DNA from 2 places in the Streptomyces stoeckheimensis genome. Region 2 is predicted to be linked to the other one. Evidence: riboswitches for the same ligand, from Rfam matches in the RefSeq annotation. Region 2 holds a riboswitch; the other holds the start of a gene.
What was found. A riboswitch is a leader RNA that binds a small molecule or an ion and turns the genes downstream of it on or off. The one in region 2 is predicted to bind glycine.

Region 1 (11,989 bases), 4.6 Mb from region 2:
GTTCCTTATTCGGAGCCTATTTGCCATTTATTGGAAGAATCAGCGGCAAGAGGTCGCATCCGCCTGGGGCTTTGGTCATGAAAGGGGCCCGGCCCTGTGCACAACAAGACCGGGCCCTCCCAAGCCGGTGCCTAGAGCGTCGGGTACAGCGGGAACTTCGCGGCGAGCGCCGAGACGCGCGCCTTGAGGTCCTCGGCGTCGTAGGCGGGCTTCAGCGCCTGCGCGATGATCTCGGCGACCTCGGCGAAGGCCTCGGCGTCGAAACCGCGGGTGGCCAGCGCCGGCGTACCGATCCGCAGACCCGAGGTGACCATCGGCGGCCGCGGGTCGTTCGGGATGGCGTTGCGGTTGACCGTGATGCCGACCTCGTGGAGGCGGTCCTCGGCCTGCTGGCCGTCCAGCTCGGAGTTGCGCAGGTCGACCAGGACCAGGTGCACGTCGGTGCCGCCGGTGAGGACGTCCACGCCCACGGCCTTGACGTCGTCCTGGACCAGACGGGCGGCGAGGATCTTCGCGCCCTCCAGGGTGCGCTCCTGGCGCTCCTTGAACTCGGGCGAGGCCGCGACGAGGAAGGAGACGGCCTTGGCCGCGATCACGTGCTCCAGCGGGCCGCCCTGCTGACCCGGGAAGACCGCGGAGTTGATCTTCTTGGCCAGCTCCTGCGTCGACAGGATGACACCGCCGCGCGGACCGCCGAGGGTCTTGTGCGTGGTGGTGGTGACGACGTGGGCGTGCGGGACCGGGTTCGGGTGCAGACCCGCGGCGACCAGGCCGGCGAAGTGCGCCATGTCGACCATCAGGTACGCGCCGACCTCGTCCGCGATGCGGCGGAAGGCGGCGAAGTCCAGCTGGCGCGGGTAGGCGGACCAGCCCGCGACGATCAGCTGCGGCTTGGTCTCCTTGGCGAGGCGCTCGACCTCGGCCATGTCGACCTCGCCGGTCTCGTCGACGTGGTACGGGACCACGTTGTAGAGCTTGCCGGAGAAGTTGATCTTCATGCCGTGGGTCAGGTGACCGCCGTGGGCCAGGTTCAGGCCCATGATCGTGTCGCCCGGCTTGATCAGCGCGAACATCGCGGCCGCGTTGGCCTGCGCGCCCGAGTGGGGCTGCACGTTCGCGGCCTCGGCGCCGAAGAGCGCCTTGATGCGGTCGATCGCGATCTGCTCGACCACGTCGACGTGCTCACAGCCGCCGTAGTAGCGGCGGCCGGGGTAGCCCTCGGCGTACTTGTTGGTCAGGACCGAGCCCTGGGCCTCCATGACGGCGACCGGAGCGAAGTTCTCCGACGCGATCATTTCCAGGGTGGACTGCTGGCGCACGAGTTCGGCGTCGACGGCGGCGGCGACGTCCGGGTCGAGCTCGTGGAGGGGAGTGTTCAGTACAGACATCAGGGTTCCCTGGGTCAGTTGCCGGCGGTGAGCTTGGCGTACTCGTCGACGGAGAGCAGGTCGGCCGGCTCCTCCGTGACGCGCACCTTGAAGAGCCAGCCACCCTCGAACGGAGCCGAGTTCACGAGCGCCGGGTCGTCGACGACGTCCTGGTTGAACTCGACGATCTCGCCGGTGACGGGGGAGTACAGGTCGCTGACCGACTTGGTCGACTCCAGCTCGCCGCAGGTCTCGCCCGCGGTCACCGTGTCGCCCACCTCGGGGAGCTGGGCGTAGACGACGTCACCGAGCGCGTTGGCCGCGAACTCCGTGATGCCGACCGTCGAGACGCCGTCCTCGGCGACCGACAGCCACTCGTGCTCCTTGCTGTAACGCAGCTGCTGGGGGTTGCTCATGACCTGATTCTCCTGGATGCGGGGGAGTGGATACGAACGGTGGTCCTGCTGACCGGCGCGACGCGCCGATGAGCGCCGATGAGCGGCGCGGTGCGGTGCGGTACGGGGCTACTTCTGCCGCTTGTAGAACGGCAGGGCCACGACCTCGTACGCCTCATGCGTACCGCGAATGTCCACGCCGACGCCGGAGGTGCCGGGCGCGGCGTGCGCCGCGTCGACATAGGCCATCGCGATCGGCTTGCCCAGCGTCGGGGACGGGGCGCCCGAGGTGACCTCGCCGACGACCTGGCCGTCGAAGGTCACGGAGAAGCCCGCGCGCGGAACGCGGCGGCCCTCGGCGATCAGGCCGACCAGCTTGCGCGGCGGGTTGGAGGCGGCGCGCTCGGCGGCGGCCTCCAGGGCGGCGCGGCCGACGAAGTCGCCCTCCTTCTCGAACTTCACGACCCGGCCCAGACCCGCGTCGAACGGGGTGAGGGAGGTGGTCAGCTCGTGCCCGTACAGCGGCATGCCCGCTTCCAGGCGCAGGGTGTCGCGGCAGGACAGACCGGCCGGGACCAGGCCGACGCCCTCGCCCGCCTTGGTCAGGGCCTGCCACAGCTCCACGGCGTGCTCGGGGGCGACGAACAGCTCGAAGCCGTCCTCGCCGGTGTAGCCGGTGCGTGCGATCAGCGCGGGCACCCCGGCGACCGTGCCGGGCAGGCCGGCGTAGTACTTCAGCCCGTCCAGGTCGGCGTCGGTGAGGGAGGCGAGGATGCCGGGGGACTCCGGACCCTGCACCGCGAGCAGCGCGTACGCGTCGCGGTCGTCGCGGACCTCGGCGTCGAAGCCGGCGGCGCGCTCGGTGATCGCGTCCAGGACGACCTGGGCGTTGGAGGCGTTCGCGACGACCATGAACTCGGTCTCGCCCAGGCGGTAGACGATCAGGTCGTCGAGGATCCCGCCGTCCTCCTGGCAGATGTGCGTGTAGCGGGCGCGGCCGACGCCGACGGTGGAGATGTTGCCGACCAGCGCGTAGTCCAGGACCTTGACGGCCTCCGGGCCGGTCAGGGTGATCTCGCCCATGTGGGAGAGGTCGAACAGACCGGCCTTGGTGCGGACGGCGTTGTGCTCGTCGCGCTCGCTGGCGTACCGCAGGGGCATGTCCCAGCCCGCGAAATCGGTCATGGTCGCACCGAGCGAGCGGTGCAGCGCATCGAGGGCGGTCAGGCGGGGGGCAGTGCTCATGGGTGTGGCTCCCGGGTCCCAGGGCATGACATGACGAGGAGGAGTTCCTCCCCATCTGTCATCGGAACCTGAGAGGTTCGCCGAGAGTTCCCCGCTTCCAGGGGAAGGCCATCGACTTGCACCTTGGGTGGAACCGTCGCCGGAGCCCTCACGGGCGGTGGCGCGGCTCGCTTTTCAGATCTGCCTCATCCACGCGGTACGGGGCCTGAGAGATTCAAGGGAGGTACTTGCTCCTTCGGCGCCCGGGCACCGCCTTGCGGCGTGCCGGGACTCTCCCGCGCGGATTCAAGCGGCCGGTATGCAGTTAGGTGTCCAGATGGCGCACATCATTGCACGACGTGCGGCCGAATGGGGGAGGGGGTCCGCAAGCGGAGCGGACCCGGAACGGAACCGGCGCCGCCGGATTACCGTCTCTTTACACTCAGGGGGAACGGGTCCAGTGACCCGTATCGGGGGAGGCGATCACTGTGCGGAGATTCGGAGTACTGGCGGCGACGACCACGGGCACCGTCGAGGGCGCGGTGGCCGGGGTGCCGACGCAGCGTGCCCTCGTACGGGATCCGGCGGCGGCCGGGGCGGCGGGGGAGCCCGCAGCCGTACGCGACTTGCGCGGGTCCGAGGGCCCGCGGACGCTCCGCTTCGCCGCCGGGGACGTCGTGGTGGTCTCCGGACTGCCCGGCGGCGGCAAGAGCACCCTGATCAAGCGGGCCGCGGAGGGCGGCGGCATCGACTCCCAGGACGCCCGCGAGCGGTGGGAGCGCCGGATGCCGGCCGCCCTGCCCTACGCGGTGTACCGGCCCGCGGTCCGGATCGCGCACTACTGGGGCCTGTGGAGGGTCCTGCGCTCCGGGGCCCCGGCCGTCGTCCACGACTGCGGTACGCAGAGCTGGGTACGGGCGCTGCTGGCCTCGGCGGCCCGGCGGCGCGGCCGCGCGCTGCACCTGGTGCTGCTGGACACCACCCCCGAGGAGGCCCGGGCCGGGCAGGCCGCGCGGGGCCGGGGCGTCTCGGCGTACGCCTTCGCCCGGCACCGGGGGGCGGTGGCCCGGCTGCTGCGCGAGGCCGAGGCGGGCCGCCCGCCGGCCGGCTGCGCGTCGGTGACCCTGCTGGACCGCCCGGCGGCGTCCCGGCTGACCTCGATCGGCTTCCTCTAGCGGTCGGCCGGCGGTCGGCCGGCGGTCGGCCCCCGGTCGGGGTGTCGCAGGCGCCCGTTAATCTCGGGTCGAGACCAAGGGCAAGCGAGCGGAGACGTACATGTGGCCGGGTAACGAGCTGGAGCAGGTGCTCGGGGCGGCGCTCGGACAGGCGGACGCCGGGGGACGGATCCTCGAGGTCCTCGGGCGGAGCCACCTGTGGATCCCGCTGCCCGGCGGCGTGAACAGCCTGAACCTGCCCACCATGGACATCGACGGCGCCGCCTACGTGCCCGTCTACAGCTCCGAGGAGCAGTTCCGCGCCTGCGCCGGACCCGCCATGGACTTCGCCGTCGCCCCCGCCGTGGACTTCGCCCGCGGCCTGCCCCCGCAGCTCGGCATCGCGGTCAACCCCGAGGGATCCGTCGGCGTGCCCCTGCCCCCGCCGGCCGTCGCGGAGCTCTGCCGCACCGGCCGCAGCCCGCTCGACGGCCCCGCCACCGGCGGCCGGGTCCGGCTCTACGAGCCCGACTGGCAGGAGGACCCGGTCGAGTTCCTGGCCGCCGCCGCGGAGGAGTTCCGCGCCACCGGAGTCGTCGCGGCGGCGCACCGCTGCCTCGCCAGCGTCGAGGGCGGCTCGCCGGAGCTGTACGTCGGGGTCCACCTGCTGGGATGGGAGCCCGGCATGCGAAACGCCCCGATGGACGCGCTGGGGCGGGCCCTGACCCGCGTACCACCGCCCTGGCCGGTGCAGTTGATCCTGCTCGACGCCGCCGAGGACCCGGTCGTCGACTACATACGTGAGCGCGTACGCCCCTTCTACCTGCCGTAGTGACGCTTAAGCTGGTGGCCGACACGCGTGGACGACGGGCGGACGAACAGACGAAGAGGGGTACCGGGTGAGTGCGTCAGGCACGGCCGCGGTCGGGCAGGTCGAGCACATGCTGCGCCAGGTGACTCCGGGGCGCTACGAGAGCTACGAGTCTCTCCTGCACGCCCTGGCCGAGGGACGGCTGTGGATGCTCCTCTGGCAGGGGCGGCCCGGCTCCCCGGAGGCCCAGTACGGCGGCATGGAGGTCGAGGGCCTCGGGTACGCGCCCTGCGTGACCTCCCCGCAGGAGCTGGCCGCCAGCGGCTGGAACCGCGGGTACGAGGTGGTCACCGGCCGGGACATCGCCCGTGCTCTCTACCCCGACCGCTGGGGGCTGTGGCTCAACCCGCACGCCCAGGGCGGCGGCGTCGGCATTCCCTGGGCCGACCTGCGCCGGATCGCCACCGGGCTGGACCGGATGCCGGCCGGCCCGCTGCGGCTGTCCGAGCCCGCCATCGAGCTGCCGCAGTTCTACGGGCTGCTCACGCAGCACGCGCACCGCACGCCCGCCGTCCGCTCGCTGCGCCGCGCCTGGGTGCAGCCCGCGCTGGGGTCCCCGTACCTCGCCGTCGGGCTCGACCTGTACGACGCCTCCGCGCACGCGCTGGAATCCGTGCGCGAGATGATGCGCCAGTCGGTCGGCGCGGTCCCCGAGGGAGTGCCCGTGTGCACGGTCGCGCTCGCGGACGAACACGATCCGGTGGCGATGTGGCTGCGGGCGCAAACCAGGCCCTTCTATGACCGCGAGGGACAGGCGCCCGCCTACTGAGACATCGGTATTCAGCCACCCGAGGCCGCACGGAACAGTCGTTCCGTGCGGCCTTTGCGTTGTCCTGATTTCGACGCTGATGTACGGCCAATAGGCGCGCTAGTGCGCCGAGTTGGGCGCCATGTCCGATTCCGTACCGAACAGGATGTCTTGCTCCGCTGAGATGACAGCGAAGTCCGGATAACGGGAACTCGACCCTCAGATCACGGTTGCGCATCCATTCACCTGCGGGTCTGGCGGCTGATCGAGCGCCCGATGAAGACTCCCCACCCAAGAGCGGGTGAGTCTTCCAAAGGCGAACCCGTCACGGGAACTTCGCCTGTTGTTTCGCACAGCACCACGCGCACCACCAGCACGCCCCGTTCCGCAGCAACACATCCGTACCTCGCACTCCGAGCGCCACTCCGCACCAACGCCGCCACAGCGGCGGGCATGGGCCGGCCCACCCGTCGGCCGAGAGGGGTCCCCACCACGATGACGGCACCACTGCACGACATGAGCGCGGAGACACCCGCACCCGTGTCCGTAGCCGACGTCCCCGCCAAGGCCATCGAAGGCCGCTCGCCCGGCCGCATCGCCTGGATGCGGCTCAAGCGCGACAAGGTCGCGCTGGCCGGCGGTTTCGTCGTGCTCCTGCTGATCCTCGTCGCACTGTTCGCGCCGCTGATCGTCAGCGCGTTCGGCCACCCCCCGGAGGAGCTGCACGAAGACCAGCTGGACCCGTTGCTGGGCCTGCCCGCCGGTGACTACGGCGGCATCAGCAGCGACTTCCTGCTGGGCGTCGAGCCGGTGAACGGCCGCGACGTGTTCAGCCGCATCATCTACGGCGCCCGCATCTCCCTGCTGGTCGCCTTCCTGTCCGCCTTCGTGGCGGTCTCGCTGGGCACCTTCTTCGGCATCGTCGCCGGCTACTTCGGCGGCTGGGTCGACGCGGCCATCAGCCGGGTCATGGACCTGCTGCTGGCCTTCCCGCAGCTGCTCTTCATCATCGCGCTGGTCTCGGTCGTCCCCGCCAAGCTCTGGGGCTTCGAGGGATCGGGCCTGCGGATCGCCGTACTGGTCCTGGTGATCGGCTTCTTCGGCTGGCCCTACATCGGCCGCATCGTCCGCGGACAGACCCTGTCGCTGCGCGAACGGGAGTACGTCGAAGCCGCGCGGAGCCTGGGCGCCGGGCGGATGTACATCCTCTTCCGCGAGCTGCTGCCGAACCTGGTCGCCCCGATCACCGTCTACGCGACGCTGATGATCCCCACCAACGTGCTGACCGAGGCCGCGCTCAGCTTCCTGGGCGTCGGCGTCAAGCCGCCCACACCGTCCTGGGGCGAGACCCTCTCGACGGCCGTGCGGACCTATGAGGACGATCCGCTCTTCATGATCTTCCCCGGCATGGCGATCTTCATCACCGTGCTGGCCTTCAACCTCTTCGGCGACGGCGTCCGCGACGCCCTCGACCCGAAGGGCTCCCGTTAGCCGTCCCAGCAGGTCATCCCGCAGGGCACCCGTAGGTCAGAACCGCAGGGCACACCGGAACCCGGCTTCGAACCGGAATCACAACGGAGGGTTGCGAGCATCGTGACTACCCATCGCATGTCCAAGCGCAGGCTCGTCGCCGGCACGGCCGTCGTGCTCGCGACGATGCTGTCCGCGACCGCCTGTGGCGGAGACGACGGCAAGGCGAAGACGGAAGACAAGCCGGCCGCGGCGGGCGGCTTCAACGCCGCCATCGGCAAGGTCGCCAACGCTTCGACCAAGGCGGGCGGCGAGCTGAAGTTCGTCGGTACGCAGGAAGCCGACTCGTGGGACCCGCAGCGCGGCTACTACGGCTTCATGTGGGACTTCTCCCGCTACTACGCCCGCCAGCTCGTCAGCTTCAAGGCGGAGCCGGGCTCCAAGAGCACCGAGCTCGTCCCCGACCTGGCCACCGCCAACGCGGAGATCAGCGACGGCGGCAAGACCTACAAGTACACCCTCAAGGACAACGTGACCTGGGAGGACGGCACCCCCGTCACCGCCCAGGACGTGAAGTACGGCATCGAGCGCACCTGGGCCCAGGACGTCATCTCCGGCGGCCCGGTCTACCTGATGCAGGTCCTCGACCCGAAGACCGAGTACCCGGGTCCGTACAAGGACACCAGCCCGGACAAGCTCGGCCTCAAGGCGATCGAGACCCCGGACGCGAAGACCATCATCTTCAAGCTCCCGCAGCCCAACGGCGACTTCGAGCAGATGCTGGCCATGCCGGCCGCCAGCCCGGTCAAGCAGGACAAGGACACCGCGGCCAAGTACGGCCTCAAGCCCTTCTCCAACGGCCCGTACAAGATCGACTCGTACGAGCCCAACAAGAGCATGAAGCTCTCGCGCAACACCGCCTGGAAGGCCGAGTCGGACACCATCCGCAAGGCGCTCCCGGACACCATCTCGGTCACGTTCATGGCGAACGCGGACGACATGGACAAGCGCCTGATGAACGGCGAGTTCGACCTGGACATCAACGCGACCGGCATCGGCCAGGCGGCCCGCGCCACCGCGCTGAAGGACCACAAGGACAACCTGGACAACGGCCAGACCGGCTTCATCCGGTACGCCGTGATGCCGCAGACCGTCGCGCCGTTCGACAACATCGAGTGCCGCAAGGCCGTCATCTACGCGGCCGACAAGAAGTCCCTGCAGACCGCCCGCGGCGGCCCGCAGGCCGGTGGCGACATCGCCCCCAACATGCTGCCGCTGGGCATCAAGGGCGCTGACGGCAAGTACGACCCGTACGAGGTCCTGAAGAACGACGGCAAGCCGAACGTCGAGAAGGCCAAGGCCGCCCTGAAGGCCTGTGGCAAGGAGACCGGCTTCAAGACCACCATCGCGGTCCGCAACAACAAGCCGGTCGAGGTCGCCACGGCCGTCTCCCTGCAGAACGCCCTGAAGCAGGTCGGCATCGAGGCCGACGTCGACCAGTTCGACGGCGCCCAGACCTCCGGCATCATCGGTTCGCCGAAGGTGGTCAAGGAGAAGGGCTACGGCATCATCATCATGGGCTGGGGCGCCGACTTCCCGACCGGTCAGGGCTTCTCCCAGCCGCTGGTCGACGGCCGCTTCATCCTGCAGAGCGGCAACAACAACTTCTCCGAGCTCAACGACCCGGCGATCAACAAGCTGTTCGACGACGCCATCGCGGAGACCGACCCCAACAAGGCCGGCGACATCTACAAGCAGATGAACCAGAAGGTCTCCGAGGCCGCGGTCTACCTGCCCTTCGTCTACGACAAGACGATCTCGTGGCGCAGCAGCCGCCTGACCAACGTCTACACGTCCGACGCGTACAACGGCCGGTACGACTACGCCTCGCTCGGCGTCCAGTAGACAAACCGTCCGATTCAGTTCCAGTGCCACACCCGCTAGGCACGAAGGGCAGGTGATGGCCGCGGCGGCGGCTCGGGGGCGCTCTCCAGAAGAGGGCGTCCCCGGGTCGCAGCCAGGCCGAGCGCAGTGCTTGCATATCTCATCCGGCGGATCTTCGCCGTCATCGTCATGCTGTTGGTCATCTCGCTGGTGACCTTCGGAATCTTCTTCCTCTTCCCGAAGATGATCGGGACGGACCCGGCCCTGTACTTCGTCGGCAAGCAGTCCGACCCCGCCGCCATCGAGGGCATCCGGCAGAAGATGGGTCTCGACGACCCGATCCTCGTCCAGTTCGGCAAGTTCGTCGTCGGGCTGGTGGCGGGTCGTACGTACGCCAACGGCAACGACGTCACGCAATGCGCCGCGCCCTGCTTCGGCTACTCCTTCAAGACCGAGCAGGAGGTGTGGCCGCTGCTGACCGACTGGCTGCCCGTCACCCTCTCGCTCGCCGCCGGTGCCGTCGTGCTCTGGGTGATCGGCGGTGTCGCCGCCGGCGTCATCTCCGCCCTCAAGCGCGGTACGGTGCTGGACCGTTCGGCGATGGGCCTCGCCCTCGCCGGCGTCTCCCTCCCCATCTACTTCACCGGCATGCTCGCCATCGCCTTCTTCTCCGACCAGCTCGGCTGGTTCGGACGGCCGGAGAAGACCTTCGCCGAGGACCCGGGCACCTGGTTCAACGGCATGGTCCTGCCGTGGATCTCGCTCGCCTTCCTCTACGCGGCGATGTACGCGCGGCTCACCCGCGCGACCATGCTGGAAGTGCTCAACGAGGACTACATCCGCACCGCGCGCGCCAAGGGGCTGACGGAACCCGTCGTCATCGGCAAGCACGCGATGCGCTCGACCATGACGCCGATCCTGACCGTCCTGGGTCTCGACCTGGGCGCGCTGATGGGCGGCGCCGTCCTCACCGAGTACACCTTCTCGCTGCACGGCCTCGGCTACAGCGCCGTCCGCGCCATCAGCGAGCACGACCTGCCGGTCATTCTCGGCATCACCTTGATCTCCGCCTTCTTCGTCGTCGCGGCCAACCTCGTCGTCGACCTCTTGTACGCGGTGATCGACCCCCGAGTGAGGCTGTCATGACCGATTCGACGACGCCCGCCGTGACGGGCGCACTGAACGAGCCCGTCGCCACCGGCGCGCCCGGCACCGCGTTCCTCGACGTACGCGACCTCAAGGTCCACTTCCCCACGGAAGACGGCCTGGTCAAGTCCGTGGACGGACTCTCCTTCACGCTGGAGAAGGGCAAGACCCTCGGCATCGTCGGCGAGTCCGGCTCCGGCAAGTCGGTGACCTCGCTGGGCATCATGGGCCTGCACCGGGTCGGCCAGTACGGTCGCCAGCGGGCCCGGATCTCCGGCGAGATCTGGCTCGACGGCAAGGAGCTGCTGTCCAGCCCCGAGGAAGAGGTCCGCAAGCTGCGCGGCCGGGAGATCGCGATGATCTTCCAGGACCCGCTGTCGGCGATGCACCCCTACTTCACCGTCGGCAAGCAGATCTCCGAGGCCTACCGGGTCCACCACAAGGTCGACAAGAAGGTCGCCCGCAAGCGGGCCGTCGAGCTCCTGGACCGCGTGGGCATCCCCGAGCCGCACAAGCGGGTCGACAGCTACCCGCACGAGTTCTCCGGCGGCATGCGCCAGCGCGCGATGATCGCGATGGCGCTGGTCAACAACCCCGAACTGCTCATCGCGGACGAACCCACCACCGCCCTCGACGTCACCGTCCAGGCGCAGATCCTCGACCTGATCCGGGACCTGCAGAAGGAGTTCGGCTCCGCGGTCATCATGATCACGCACGACCTCGGCGTGGTCGCCGAGATGGCCGACGACCTCCTCGTGATGTACGGCGGCCGGTGCGTGGAGCGCGGCAGCGCGGAGAAGGTGTTCTACGAGCCCCGCCACCCGTACACCTGGGGCCTGCTCGGCTCGATGCCGCGCATCGACCGGGAGCAGACCGAGCGCCTCATCCCGGTCAAGGGCTCGCCGCCCAGCCTGATCAACATCCCGAGCGGCTGCGCCTTCAACCCCCGGTGCCCGTACGCCGACCTGCCCAAGGGCGATGTCACGCGGACCGTACGGCCCGAGCTGTCCCTCGTCGACACCTCCGCGGAGGGCGCCGGCCGCCACTGGGCCGCCTGTCACCTCTCCCCGGAGCAGCGGGACCGGATCTGGACCGAAGAGATTGCGCCGAAGCTGTGACCGACATGACTGTGCCCGACAACGACAAGCAGGACCAGGCCGTGGTCACCGTCCCGGCCCAGGCGGTGGACTCCCCGGAGCCGCTGCTCAGGGTGACCGGACTGGTCAAGCACTTCCCCATCTCCAAGGGGCTGCTGCGCCGCCAGGTCGGGGCCGTGAAGGCCGTCGACGGCATCGACTTCGAGGTCTATCCCGGTGAGACCCTCGGCATCGTCGGCGAGTCCGGCTGCGGAAAGTCGACCATGGGCCGGCTGATCACCCGGCTGCTCGAACCGACCGGCGGAAAGGTCGAGTTCGAGGGCAAGGACATCACGCACCTGAGCGTGTCCGGCATGCGCCCGATGCGCCGCGACGTGCAGATGATCTTCCAGGACCCCTACGGCTCGCTGAACCCGCGGCACACGGTGGGCACCATCGTCAGCGCCCCGTTCAAACTCCAGGGAGTCCAGCCCGAGGGCGGCCTCAAGGCGGAGGTCCAGCGCCTCCTCTCCCTGGTGGGCCTCAACCCGGAGCACTACAACCGCTACCCGCACGAGTTCTCCGGCGGTCAGCGCCAGCGCATCGGCATCGCCCGCGCACTGGCCCTGAAGCCGAAGCTCGTCGTGGCGGACG
Region 2 (11,989 bases):
GCCTCCTCCGCGGAGCAAGGGGATCACCGGGCGGGACCGGACGGGACGAGCCCGCTCGGGACCGGACGGGACCGCACGGACCCCCGGGATCAGTCCGCGGCCGCCGCTCCGGCCCCCGCGGCGCCACCCCCCAGACCCGCCGGCCAGGTGTGCACGGGATCGCCCCGGTGACTCAGCTCGCTGTAGCGGCGCGTGGTCGCGGCGAGCGCCGCGTCCCGCTCCAGCCCGCCCGCGAGCGCCCGGTGGTACGTGTCCACCTGCCAGGTGGCCCCGTTCACCCGGCGCCGGCACCGCTCTTCGATGATGCCGAGGTAGTGGTCCCGGTCGGCGGGCTCGATGCCCCACGCGTCCAGCCCGGCGGCAGCCATCGGCAGCAGCTCCTCCAGCACCAGCCGGACCGCGGGCACGCTCGCCAGTCCCCCGCCCCTGCCCCGGCGCGGCCAGCGCAGCCGGGCGTCGATGCCGTAGCGGCAGGCCGCGTCGAAGTTGGCCTCCGCCTCCGCGAAGGGCAGCCGGCTCCACACCGGGCGCTGCTCGTCCGCGAGCGTCCGTACGAGCCCGTAGTAGAAGGCCGCGTTGGCGACGACGTCGGCCACCGTCGGGCCCGCGGGCAGCACCCGGTTCTCCACGCGCAGGTGCGGCACCCCGTCGGCGACCCCGTAGACGGGCCGGTTCCAGCGGTAGACGGTGCCGTTGTGCAGCACCAGCTCCTGCAGGCTCGGCACCCCGCCCTCGGCGTGCACCCGCAGCGGCTCCTCCTCGTCGCAGATCGGGAGCAGGGCCGGGAAGTAGCGGACGTTCTCGGCGAAGAGCTCGTACGCCGAGTCCACCCACCGCTCGCCGAACCAGGTGCGCGGGCGCACCCCCTGCGCCTGGAGCTCGGGCGGCCTGGTGTCGGTGGCCTGCTGGAAGAGCGGCGGCCGCGACTCCCGCCACAGCTCGCGCCCGAACAGGAAGGGCGAGTTGGCGCCGACGGCTATCTGTACGGCCGCCACCGCCTGCGCCGCGTTCCACACGTCCGCGAACCGTGCCGGGGTCACCTGCAGGTGCAGTTGTACGGAGGTGCAGGCGGCCTCCGGCACGATCGACCCGGAGGTCCAGGTCAGCCGCTCGACCCCCTCGATGTCGAGGACGAAGTCCTCTCCCCGCATCATCAGGATCTGCTCGTTGAGCAGCGAGTAGCGGTCCACCGCCGAGAGGTTGGCGGTGACCAGGTCGGTGCGGGAGATCGTCGGCAGAATTCCGATCATGACCACCCCGGCGTCGACCTCCAGAGCCTGCCGGTGGGCATAGCCGAGACCCGCGCTCAGTTCCTCGGCGAGCTGGTCGAATACCCGGCCGCCGAGCCGGTGCGGAAGTACGTTCACCTCCAGGTTGAACATTCCCAGTTCGGTCTGGAAATCGTTGCTCGCAATACGCTCGAGGACCTGCGCATTCACCATTCTCGGCAACCCGTCGGCACCCGCGAGATTCAACTCGATCTCCAGCCCCATCATGTTCTTGGGGCGATCGAACCTCTTCTCCTCCAGAAGTCGCTCCAGTACCTCCAGGCACTCGTGCAGCTTCCTCCGGTACCGTTGCCGATCGGACAGGTCGAATCCGCCCGCCACGACCTTCTCCCCCATCGGAGCGTCCCTCCTCGACTGGGCCCGGCGGCTGGCAATGGATCCCCCCGCCCGGGCGCGCGTTACGGTCGATGATGCCCCGGCGGCGTGATCGATAACGCGGAAGGGGCGCGACTGGCGGGGAGCGCGCGCCGGTTTGGCCGACGGGCGCTTTGGCACATTCACCTGGCAAGCCGCCTTGCGCAAATACAGCGTAGACCTTGCCGGTTATCGATAACCGGCGCTTTTCAGCCGAGCCGCCATCCGGTAACCTCCGAGGTCAGCGCGGAAATTTTGCGCGCACCCGGCATGAATCCCACGTCAGAGGGACCGGTAAGCGCCTTGTCGGCAATAGGCGGGACAGCTAGCCGAAACACTGCGTGAACACATGTCAGATAAACTCCGCATGCGAGGCAGAGAGTTGGCGCGCGGCCATTGCCCCTCAGCCCCCCTCTGACCCCAGAATGCGACAGCGTCGTCCGCACCCCGCACCCGCCCCGTTCCACAGGTCTCCCAAGCGAGAGGCGACCCACCATGCCGCTGCACGTCCCTCCGGCTCCCGCGCCCGCCCTGCGCAGCGTCCTCGCGGCCCTCGGTTCCCCCACCGCCGTCCACGAGGCGCACACTCCGGCCCTGCGCTCCCTCCAGGGACCGATGACCGCCGAACTGCCGCTGCCCGTCCACGTCTTGGACCGGCTGCACATCTCCGGCCTGACCGCCGGCGGCAGGCCGCCGCGCACCCGGCTGACCGGCTGGCGGTTCCTGATCCGCAGTGGGGACCGCTACGTCGCGGCGGCCGACACCCGGCTGACCCCTGACGGCTGGGTCTTCTCCCACTTCTTCGAGGGCCCCTACGTCACCGCCACCGAACGCGCGCTGCGCCAGGCCGAATCGCTCGGCAAGAACTACCAGCCGCGCCTGCTGTCCGTACCGGAGCTGTACATGCTGACCCTGTGGCTGCACGGATCGGTGGGCGCCGACGCCTCCGCCGGCCTGCCGGCCGCCGCCGACCTCCTGGTCCCCCTCGCCCCGGCCCCGCCCGGCATCGCCGCCTACCGCCCGCACCCCGTGTCCGAACTGCTGCCCGTACTGACCCACCGGCTCACGCCGACGGCTCCCCCGGTGCCGCCTTCCATGGCCGCACCGGCCGCCTGACCCGACCCCCGGCCGGTTCTGCCCATTCGGCCTAGCCCACTCGGGCCCCCAGCTAACCATCCGAAATGACAGGGGAGTTGAGCTGAACCGCCCGCACGGGTGATGCGTCATCAATCTATGAGGACAGCTGCTGGGAAATCCCTCCGGACACCGCGCCGTGGGGGAACACTGGGGACTCTGACCGAGCCAAGTCGTTGATACGGGGGGCGGCCATGAACCACGCGCACAACGCACCGAGCCGCAGCACACAGACCACACCGCAGCGAAAGAACGCATCCATGTGCCAGCACAAGCCAGCATGCCCGTCCGCCGACTCCGCCGACCGGGAGGCCGCGCACCCCGTGGCCGTTCACCCGGAGCAGGGTTGGAGCCTGCTGTGCAACGGCGTCCTGCTGTTCGAGGACACCGGTGAGCTGCTGCCGGACGGCCGGATCATCGCCCCGCACCGCCCGCTCGCGGCGACGCAGGTGATGAAGGCGGCCTAGCCGACGACGGAAACGAAAGGGGCCGGCCCAGGAGAGAACTCCCGGACCGGCCCCTTCGTCATGTCACTTCGTCATGTCACTTCTGCATGTCACTGCATCAGTTGTCGTACTCGTCCAGCGGCGGGCAGGAACACACCAGGTTCCGGTCGCCGAAGGCACCGTCGATGCGGCGCACCGGCGGCCAGTACTTCTCCGCGGCCGACACCCCGCCCGGGAAGACGGCCTCGTCGCGGGTGTACGGGTGGCTCCACTCGCCGCCCAGGGCCGCCGCCGTGTGCGGGGAGTTGGCCAGCGGGTTGTCGTCCACCGGCCACTCGCCGCCCGCGACCCGCTCGATCTCGGCGCGGATGGCGATCATCGCATCGCAGAAGCGGTCGATCTCGGCGAGGTCCTCGGACTCCGTCGGCTCGATCATGAGCGTGCCGGCGACCGGGAAGGACATGGTCGGCGCGTGGAACCCGTAGTCGATCAGGCGCTTGGCGATGTCGTCGATGCTCACGCCCGTCGCCTTCGACAGGGGGCGCATGTCGATGATGCACTCGTGCGCGACCAGGTTGCCCGGGCCGGTGTAGAGCACCGGGTAGTGCGGCTCCAGGCGCTTGGCGATGTAGTTGGCGCCGAGCACCGCCACCTGGGTCGCGCGCTTGAGGCCTTCGCCGCCCATCAGGCGCACGTACGACCAGGAGATCGGCAGGATGCCGGCCGAGCCCCACGGAGCGGCCGAGATCGGGCCGACGCCCGTCTCCGGACCGGCGGTCGGCTGGAGCGGGTGGTTGGGCAGGTACGGAGCCAGGTGCGCCCGGACACCGACCGGGCCGACGCCCGGGCCGCCGCCGCCGTGCGGGATGCAGAAGGTCTTGTGCAGGTTCAGGTGCGAGACGTCGCCGCCGAAGTGACCCGGCTTGGCCAGGCCCACCAGGGCGTTGAGGTTGGCGCCGTCCACGTAGACCTGGCCGCCGGCGTCGTGCACCTGGGCGCAGATGTCGGCGACGTGCTCCTCGAACACACCGTGCGTGGAGGGGTACGTGATCATCAGCACGGCGAGCTCGTCGCGGTACTGCTCGATCTTGGCACGGAGGTCGTCCGCGTCCACCTCGCCGTCGTCGGCGGTCTTGACGACGACGACCTTCATGCCGGCCATCACGGCGCTCGCGGCATTGGTGCCGTGCGCGGAGGACGGGATGAGGCAGACGGTGCGCTGCTCGTTGCCGTTCGCCCGGTGGTAGGCGCGGACGGCCAGCAGGCCGGCGAGCTCACCCTGGGAGCCGGCATTCGGCTGAATGGAGACCTTGTCGTAGCCGGTGACCTCGCAGAGACGTTCCTCCAGCTCGGTGATGAGCGTGAGGTACCCCTCGGCCTGCTCGACCGGGGCGAACGGGTGCAACTGGCCGAATTCCGGCCAGGTGACCGACTCCATTTCGGTGGTCGCGTTGAGCTTCATGGTGCAGGAGCCCAGCGGGATCATGCCGCGGTCCAGCGCGTAGTCCTTGTCCGAGAGCTTGCGCAGGTAGCGCAGCATCGCGGTCTCGGAGCGGTGCTGGTGGAAGACCGGGTGGGTCAGGTACTCGTCCGAGCGCAGCAGCCCCTCGGGAAGCGCGTCGGCCGTGGTGGCGTCGAGCGCCTCCAGGTCGGCGGTGACACCGAAGGCCGCCCACACCGCGTCCACGTCGGCGCGCAGGGTGGTCTCGTCGCAGGAGGCGGAGACCAGGTCGGCGTCCACCTGGTACAGGTTGACCCCGCCCTCGCGGGCCGCGGCCACGACCTCGGCGGCCCGGCCCGGGACCCGCGCGGTGACGGTGTCGAAGTAGGCGCCGTGCACGACCTCGACCCCGCCGGCCGTCAGACCGGCCGCGAGCAGAGCCGCGTACCGGTGCGTCCGGCGGGCGATCGTCCGCAGCCCGTCCGGGCCGTGGTAGACGGCGTACATGCCGGCCATGACGGCGAGGAGCACCTGGGCGGTGCAGATGTTGCTGGTGGCCTTCTCGCGGCGGATGTGCTGCTCACGGGTCTGCAGCGCCAGGCGGTACGCCTTGTTGCCGTCCGCGTCCACGGAGACGCCGACGAGGCGGCCGGGCAGCGAGCGGGCGTGCTTGGCCTGGACGGCCATGTAGCCGGCGTGCGGTCCGCCGAAGCCCATCGGGACGCCGAAGCGCTGGGTGGTGCCGACCGCGATGTCCGCGCCCAGCTCGCCCGGCGAGGTCAGCAGCGTCAGGGCGAGCAGGTCGGCGGAGACGGCGACGATGGCGCCGAGCGCGTGCGCCTGCTCGATGACCGGCTTGATCTCCCGCACGGCGCCGGAAGCACCCGGGTACTGGAGGAGCACGCCGTAGACGCCGCGCTCGGCGATCTCGGCCGGAATCCCGTCCGACAGGTCCGCGACGACGACCTCGATGCCGATCGGCTCGGCGCGGGTCTGGATCACCGCGATGGTCTGCGGCAGCGCGTCGGCGTCGACGAGGAAGACGTTGCCCTTGGCCCTGCCCACGCGGCGGGCCAGGGTCATGGCCTCGGCGGCAGCCGTGCCCTCGTCGAGCAGGGAGGCGCCGGAGGTCGGCAGGCCGGTCAGCTCGGCGACGACGGTCTGGAAGTTCAGCAGGGCTTCGAGGCGGCCCTGGGAGATCTCCGGCTGGTACGGCGTGTACGCCGTGTACCAAGCCGGGTTCTCCATGACGTTGCGCAGGATCACCGGCGGCGTGAAGGTCCCGTAGTAACCGAGACCGATCATCGACGACAGCACCTGGTTGCGGTCGGCGAGCTCACGCAGCTCGGCGAGCACCTCGGCCTCGGTCCGCGCCTCGGGCAGGTTCAGCGCGGCGGTGGTCTTGATCACATCCGGCACCGCGGCTGCGGTGAGCTCGTCCAGCGAGCCGTAGCCCACATGGGCGAGCATCTTCGCCTGCGCCTCGGCGTCCGGGCCGATGTGGCGCTGCTCGAAGGGGATGCCTCGCTCCAGCTGGGAGAGCGGAATGCGGTTGGCGGTCATGTACGGAGGCCTCCTGGGTCGTACGACCTGCGAGGGGCACCACGGCGCGGGCACCCGGACGGCCTCCCCCTCTGTCATCACAACCTGAGAGCTTCACCGGGCCGCGCGGGGGTCGCCCACGAGGTCCGGCTTTCACCGTCGGTGAGGAGAGGGACCGGCACTGCGCGCCCGGTACCCGCCCCTGCTTTCCAGAGTGGCCTCACCACGTGCGGTACGTATGCCTGAGAGATTCCGGGGAGGATTTGCTCCTTCGGCGCCTCCGTCTCACTCACTCGGAGGACTCTCCCGCACAGGGTCAACAGCCGTCACCCAGCCTACCAGCGAGGATCTGCGGACCTCCCTCGAGTGGCCCCCTCTCCGGAAATGCACTTTTGTAGTGCTTACGGAGGAGTTGCGCCCAATGGAGGGACCGGACCGTGCAGACCGACATCGATCCCCGCAGCCTGATCGGCCGCAAGGCGTTCGACCGCAATGGCACCAAGATCGGCACCGTCGACGAGGTCTACCTCGACGATGCCACGGGCGTCCCGGAATGGGCCGCCGTACGCACCGGACTCTTCAGCCGGGACGCCTTCGTCCCGCTGGAGCCCAGCGAGATGGTGGGCGACACCCTGCGCGTGCCCTTCGAACGCTCCCTCATCAAGGACGCCCCCGACTTCGGCGTCGGCCGCCACCTCTCCCCCGAACAGGAGCTGCAGCTCTACCACCACTACGGCCTGGACCTGGCCCTCCCGACGGACTTCCAGCACGACTTCGGCCACAAAACCCCCGACACCCCCTGACCCACCCCCACCGGGGCCGGCAAGCCCGACCTTCCAGGCAGCGCTCCGCAGAAAGCCGCCTGCGGACAGCGGAGCAGGGGCGCTCAGCAGGCAGCAGGCACTCAAACCAGTACCGACAGCCGGCACAAGCGACCGCGGAGGCCGGGCCACCGGGAGGTTCTCCGAGTCCTGGCCCGGTAGTCCAGGACGGCCGCGCCCCGGCGATCTGCCCGTCCCGTACGCCGCAGCCGGGAGCGGCCCGTCACCCAGCAGCCCGCGAGCTAGGCCGTCTCTTCCGAATCTTGCCGGGCCCGCGGCGCCTGGCACGCGCTCTCTGCGCACCGGGCGAAATCCCAAGTACGTCCAGTACGCAGGCTTCCGCCCGGCCCGGCGAAACGGCTGCTCCAGCCAGGAGGAGGAATCGCCCTCGGGTCCGCCGGTGCGGAGCAAGCGCCGCCCTGACCGCCCGCGCCCGCAACCTCTCAGGCTCCCTGCGGAGCCGTCGAGCCTCCGACCCCCACGGCCCGGTCCCCTACCAGCGGCATCGGGTCGGACGGCTCCAGCTCGGGATCGTCGACCAGGAACGTTCGCACCCGACCCGGCTCGGATCCGGGCTGCTCGAACCGTACGGTCACCCGCCCGACCCCGCTGCCCTGCACCCACCCCGGCCCGTACACCGCATGCCGCACATCGCTCCCGGCCGGCCACGAGCGCTCACCCACGCCTTCGCCACCCCCCGACCGCCCCTGCCCACCCGCCTGCCCCGCCCCCTGAACCTGGTCCTGACCCGGCCCGTGACCGTGGCCCTCGCGGGATCCCTGCCCCTCCCCGGCACCCTCCACCCGCCCGGACCCAGCCCCCTGCCCCTGCCCCTGCCCCTGAACATGGCCCGGGCCTTGGCCCTGCCCGTGACCGTGGCCCTGCCCCTGGCTCAGCCCCTCACGGGGTGTCTGGCCCTCCCCGGCACTCCCCACCCGCCGGGACCCAGCGCCCTGCTCCTGCCCCTCCTGGGCTACCCGGCCCGCCCCGGCACTCCCCACCCGCCCCGGCCCAGCACCTCGCCCCTGGCCCGCGGCCTCACCCAGCACTTCCCCAGCACCCTGCCCCTGGCCCTGCTGTGCTCCCCGCGCCCGCCCGGTGCCCCCATCCCGAACCGGCCCGGGTCCCTGTCCAGCGCCCTCACCCGACGCGTGGCTCTCCTGACCCCCGTCAGCGTCGACCGCGCCCTGCCCCGAGCCCCCGCCGAACGGCGCAACACCGTCGGCACGAGCCGCAGCCACTCCCACTCCCGCAGCCGGCCCCGCAGCCGCGTCATCCGCCCCCGCCCGCGCAGCCATCGCATCGGCGAAAGCGAACAGGTCCTCCTGCGTGTAGTCCGCCAGCCCCGTGACACCCACCCCCAGCAGCCGCACCCCGCCCGTGGTGTCCACGGCCTCCAGCAGCCGCGCCGCCGCCTCCCGCACCACCGCGGGGTCGTCCGTGGGCCCCCGCAGGGTCTCCGAGCGCGTCAGTGTGGAGAAGTCGTACCGCCGAACCTTGAGCACGATCGTCCGCCCCGAGTGCCCCGACCCCCGCAGCCGCTCCACGCACCGGTCCGCGAGCCGCTGCACCTCGGTGCGGATCCGCACCCGGTCGTGCAGGTCGACGTCGAAGGTGTCCTCCACGGACACGGACTTCGCATCGCGTTCGGCGACGACCGGCCGCTCGTCCACGCCCAGCGCCATCCGGTACAGCCCGACCCCGTGCGAGCGGCCCACCATCCGGACCAACTCGTCCTCACCGGCCTCCGCCAGCTCCCCCACCGTCGTGATCCCGGCCCGTCGCAGGTGCTCCCCCGTGGCCGGCCCCACCCCGGGCAGGGTCCGTACCGACATCGGGGCGAGGTGCGCCCGCTCCGTGCCCACCTCGATCAGCAGCAGCCCGGCCGGCTTGGCCTCCTCGGAGGCGACCTTGGCCAGCATCTTGGACCCCGCGAGCCCCACCGACCCGCTCAGCCCCGTCACGGCGGCGATGTCGGCCCTCAGCCGCTCACCGACGGCCCGCGCGGTCTCCGCGTCGAAGGCGACGCCCCCCGCCTCCAGGTCCACGAAGGCCTCGTCCAGGCTCAGCGGCTCCACGAGGGGGGACAGTTCCCGGAGCATCCCCATGACCGTGTCGCTGACCTCGCGGTACAGGCTGAAGCGCGGAATCAGGCACGCGCCGTTCGGGCAGAGCCGCCGCGCCTGGGCCATCGGCATGGCCGAATGCACCCCGAAGCGCCTGGCCTCGTAGGAGGCGGTGGCGACGACCCCGCGCGGCCCGAGCCCGCCGACGATGACGGCCTTGCCGCGCAGGCTCGGCTTCGACGCCTGCTCCACGGAGGCGTAGAAGGCGTCCATGTCCAGGTGCAGGATGGTCGGCGCGGATCTCACAGCTCCGATGCTGCCCTACACCACTGACAATCGGCCCGAGTGCGAACACGGACACGAACGCCGGCCCCGCCGTCAGGCGGGGCCGAGCCTCAGACGGCCCGGTTCCTACGGGCGGCCAGCTCATCGGCCGGGTTGTGCCCGACCACCGTCTCGCCCGTGTCCACGCGCTCCCCGTGGAGCTGCGACAGGGCGTTCTCGACATCGCGCCAGACCACGCCCACGGCGATCCCGAAGACACCCTGGCCGCCCTGGAGCAGGCTGACGACCTGATCGGGCGAGGTGCACTCGTACACGGTGGCGCCGTCGCTCATCAGCGTCATCCGCTCCAGGTCCGAGAATCCCCGGTCGCGCAGGTGCTGCACGGCGGTGCGGATGTTCTGCAGCGCCACCCCGGTGTCCAGGAAGCGCTTCACGATCTTGAGGACGACCACGTCCCGGAAGCTGTAGAGGCGCTGCGTCCCCGACCCGTAGGCGGGGCGCACCGTGGGCTCCACCAGCCCCGTGCGCGCCCAGTAGTCGAGCTGCCGGTACGTGATGCCGGCCGCGGCACACGCCGTCGGCCCTCGGTATCCGACCTGCTCGGGTGCGGTCTCACCACCCACTGACCCCACCGGCCCCACCGAACCGACCGGCGCGGGCTCCGGCTGACGGCGCGCGGAGTTGCCCGCACCACCGTGCAGCGGGTACGGCCCACCGTCACTCCGTGCGGGGATGCCCCCGGTCATACCGTCGCCCGTGACTCTCACGCCGACCCTCCGTCCTTGACCTGCCATCTCGAAGGTAGGCAGTCACCAGGGGTGCGTCAACGATCGCCACACTCGGCACGCCGAGTGATAATCACCCTGAGAGTGGTTTCCCGTACCCCATTGCGGGGAAAGGCTACTCGAATGGGCTGAAATATCCGGGAGGACGGCGCGACCCGCGCCTCACTGCGGGCCGGTGCCGAAGTCCTCTGGCGAGATCTGGTCGAGGAACTCGCGGAACTTCTCCACCTCGTCCTCCTGCTCGTCCGGGATCGCGATTCCGGCGTCGTCGAGCACGCCGTCGCTGCCGAAGATCGGCGTCCCGGTCCGCAGGGCGAGCGCTATGGCATCGGATGGCCGCGCGCTCACCTCGACTCCACTGGCGAAGACGAGCTCCGCGTAGAAAACGCCCTCCCGCAGATCCGTGATCCGGACCTCGGTGAGCTCCTCGCCGATCGCCTCCAGCACGTCCTTGAAAAGGTCGTGCGTCAGCGGCCGGGCAGGGGCCATGCCCTGCTGCGCGAAGGCAATGGCGGTCGCCTCCCCTGGTCCGATCCAGATGGGGAGGTACCGGTCGCCTCCCACTTCACGCAGGAGCACGATCGGTTGGTTCGAGGGCATTTCCACCCGGACACCCACAACGTCGAGCTCGTTCACACAGCAACCCTAGGACCTGCCCGGCAGGTTTGGGTAGTCGGGCTCCCCCAAGCCTGCCCCGAAGCCCCTCCGAAGTCGCCCGAAGTCGGCCCGAAAACCCCTCTGGATCAGCGCAGCCGCACCCCGAGAGCAGTTTGTACGAGTGCCTCGTGCAGCCGTACGGAGAGCCCCGCGAGCTCCTTCATGGTGGCCTCCGCATGGGCCCTGGTCTGCGGATTGCGGTGCCGGCGCAGCGGCGAGACCACCTGCTCCACCAGACCGGCCTCCCGGTCGGCGGCGGCCTTCATCGCCCGCAGGTGGCGCGGCTCCAGACCGAATCCGCCGAGATCGGCCACCAGACGGGCCACGGTGACGGCCTCGGCGTCGAAACCGCCGCCGGGCGCCTCTGCGAGGAGCCCGTACGACTCCCACTCCACGAGCTGGACCTCGTCCACCTCCGCCGCGGCGATCAGCTCGGCCCGGCCCACGCGGGCCACGGTCGGCCGCTCCCGGCCCACCTCGCCGTAGAGGGCGACGGGGCTCGCGGGGTCGACGGACTCCCCGTGCGCCGTGGGCGCCGGGATACGGATCTGCTCACCCCGTGCGAGCGCGTCGAGCTGCTCGCGGATGACCTTCAACGGGAGGTAGTGGTCGCGCTGGAGCCGCAGGACGTGGGCGAGGCGCTCCACGTCGTCGGTGCTGAACTTGCGATATCCGGAAGGTGTGCGCCGGGGCTCGACGAGCCCCTCCGCTTCCAGGAAACGGATCTTCGAGATCGTGACTTCGGGGAACTCGTCACGCAGCATCGTGAGCACCGTGCCGATGCTCACCAGCCGCACGCCCGAAGAGGCGGCGGTGGCGGTGCCGCCCTTGGCGGCACCGCCTGCCGGGATACGCAGCATGGGACCTTCCCTTGAAGGGTCAGTGCCCCCGCAGGCTCGCGTAGAAGACCAGCCGGTACTTGCCGATCTGCACCTCGTCGCCGTTGTGCAGGGCGACGGAGTCGATCGGTTCACGGTTCACGTACGTGCCGTTGAGGCTGCCGACGTCGGAGACGGTGAAACCGTCGTGGCTCCTGCGGAATTCGACATGGCGCCGGGAGACGGTGACGTCGTCCAGGAAGATGTCGCTCTGCGGGTGCCGGCCGGCCGTCGTCAGCTCGCCGTCCAAGAGGAACCGGCTGCCGGAGTTCGGGCCTCGCCGCACGATCA

Region 1: another riboswitch for glycine. It lies ahead of gcvT (glycine cleavage system aminomethyltransferase GcvT); the one in region 2 lies ahead of gcvP (aminomethyl-transferring glycine dehydrogenase).

Annotation. Positions count from the first base shown of each region.
Region 1 covers NZ_CP169550.1:2,856,009-2,867,997, reverse strand. The annotation lists gene glyA (serine hydroxymethyltransferase) at 132-1,388, opposite strand; gene gcvH (glycine cleavage system protein GcvH) at 1,403-1,783, opposite strand; gene gcvT (glycine cleavage system aminomethyltransferase GcvT) at 1,892-3,007, opposite strand; glycine riboswitch at 3,192-3,295, opposite strand; gene ACE1OC_RS12805 (AAA family ATPase) at 3,475-4,161, shown strand; gene ACE1OC_RS12800 (enhanced serine sensitivity protein SseB) at 4,262-4,972, shown strand; gene ACE1OC_RS12795 (enhanced serine sensitivity protein SseB C-terminal domain-containing protein) at 5,040-5,780, shown strand; gene ACE1OC_RS12790 (ABC transporter permease) at 6,255-7,250, shown strand; gene ACE1OC_RS12785 (ABC transporter substrate-binding protein) at 7,353-9,134, shown strand; gene ACE1OC_RS12780 (ABC transporter permease) at 9,261-10,259, shown strand; gene ACE1OC_RS12775 (ABC transporter ATP-binding protein) at 10,256-11,377, shown strand; gene ACE1OC_RS12770 (ABC transporter ATP-binding protein) at 11,383-11,989, shown strand, end outside.
Region 2 covers NZ_CP169550.1:7,432,575-7,444,563, reverse strand. The annotation lists gene ACE1OC_RS33775 (glutamate-cysteine ligase family protein) at 90-1,625, opposite strand; gene ACE1OC_RS33770 (hypothetical protein) at 2,139-2,759, shown strand; gene ACE1OC_RS33765 (DUF5999 family protein) at 3,038-3,244, shown strand; gene gcvP (aminomethyl-transferring glycine dehydrogenase) at 3,342-6,227, opposite strand; glycine riboswitch at 6,427-6,525, opposite strand; gene ACE1OC_RS33755 (PRC-barrel domain-containing protein) at 6,644-7,009, shown strand; gene ACE1OC_RS33750 (DNA polymerase IV) at 7,471-9,399, opposite strand; gene ACE1OC_RS33745 (MerR family transcriptional regulator) at 9,489-10,145, opposite strand; gene ACE1OC_RS33740 (bifunctional nuclease family protein) at 10,326-10,799, opposite strand; gene ACE1OC_RS33735 (MerR family transcriptional regulator) at 10,907-11,680, opposite strand; gene ACE1OC_RS33730 (FHA domain-containing protein) at 11,700-11,989, opposite strand, start outside.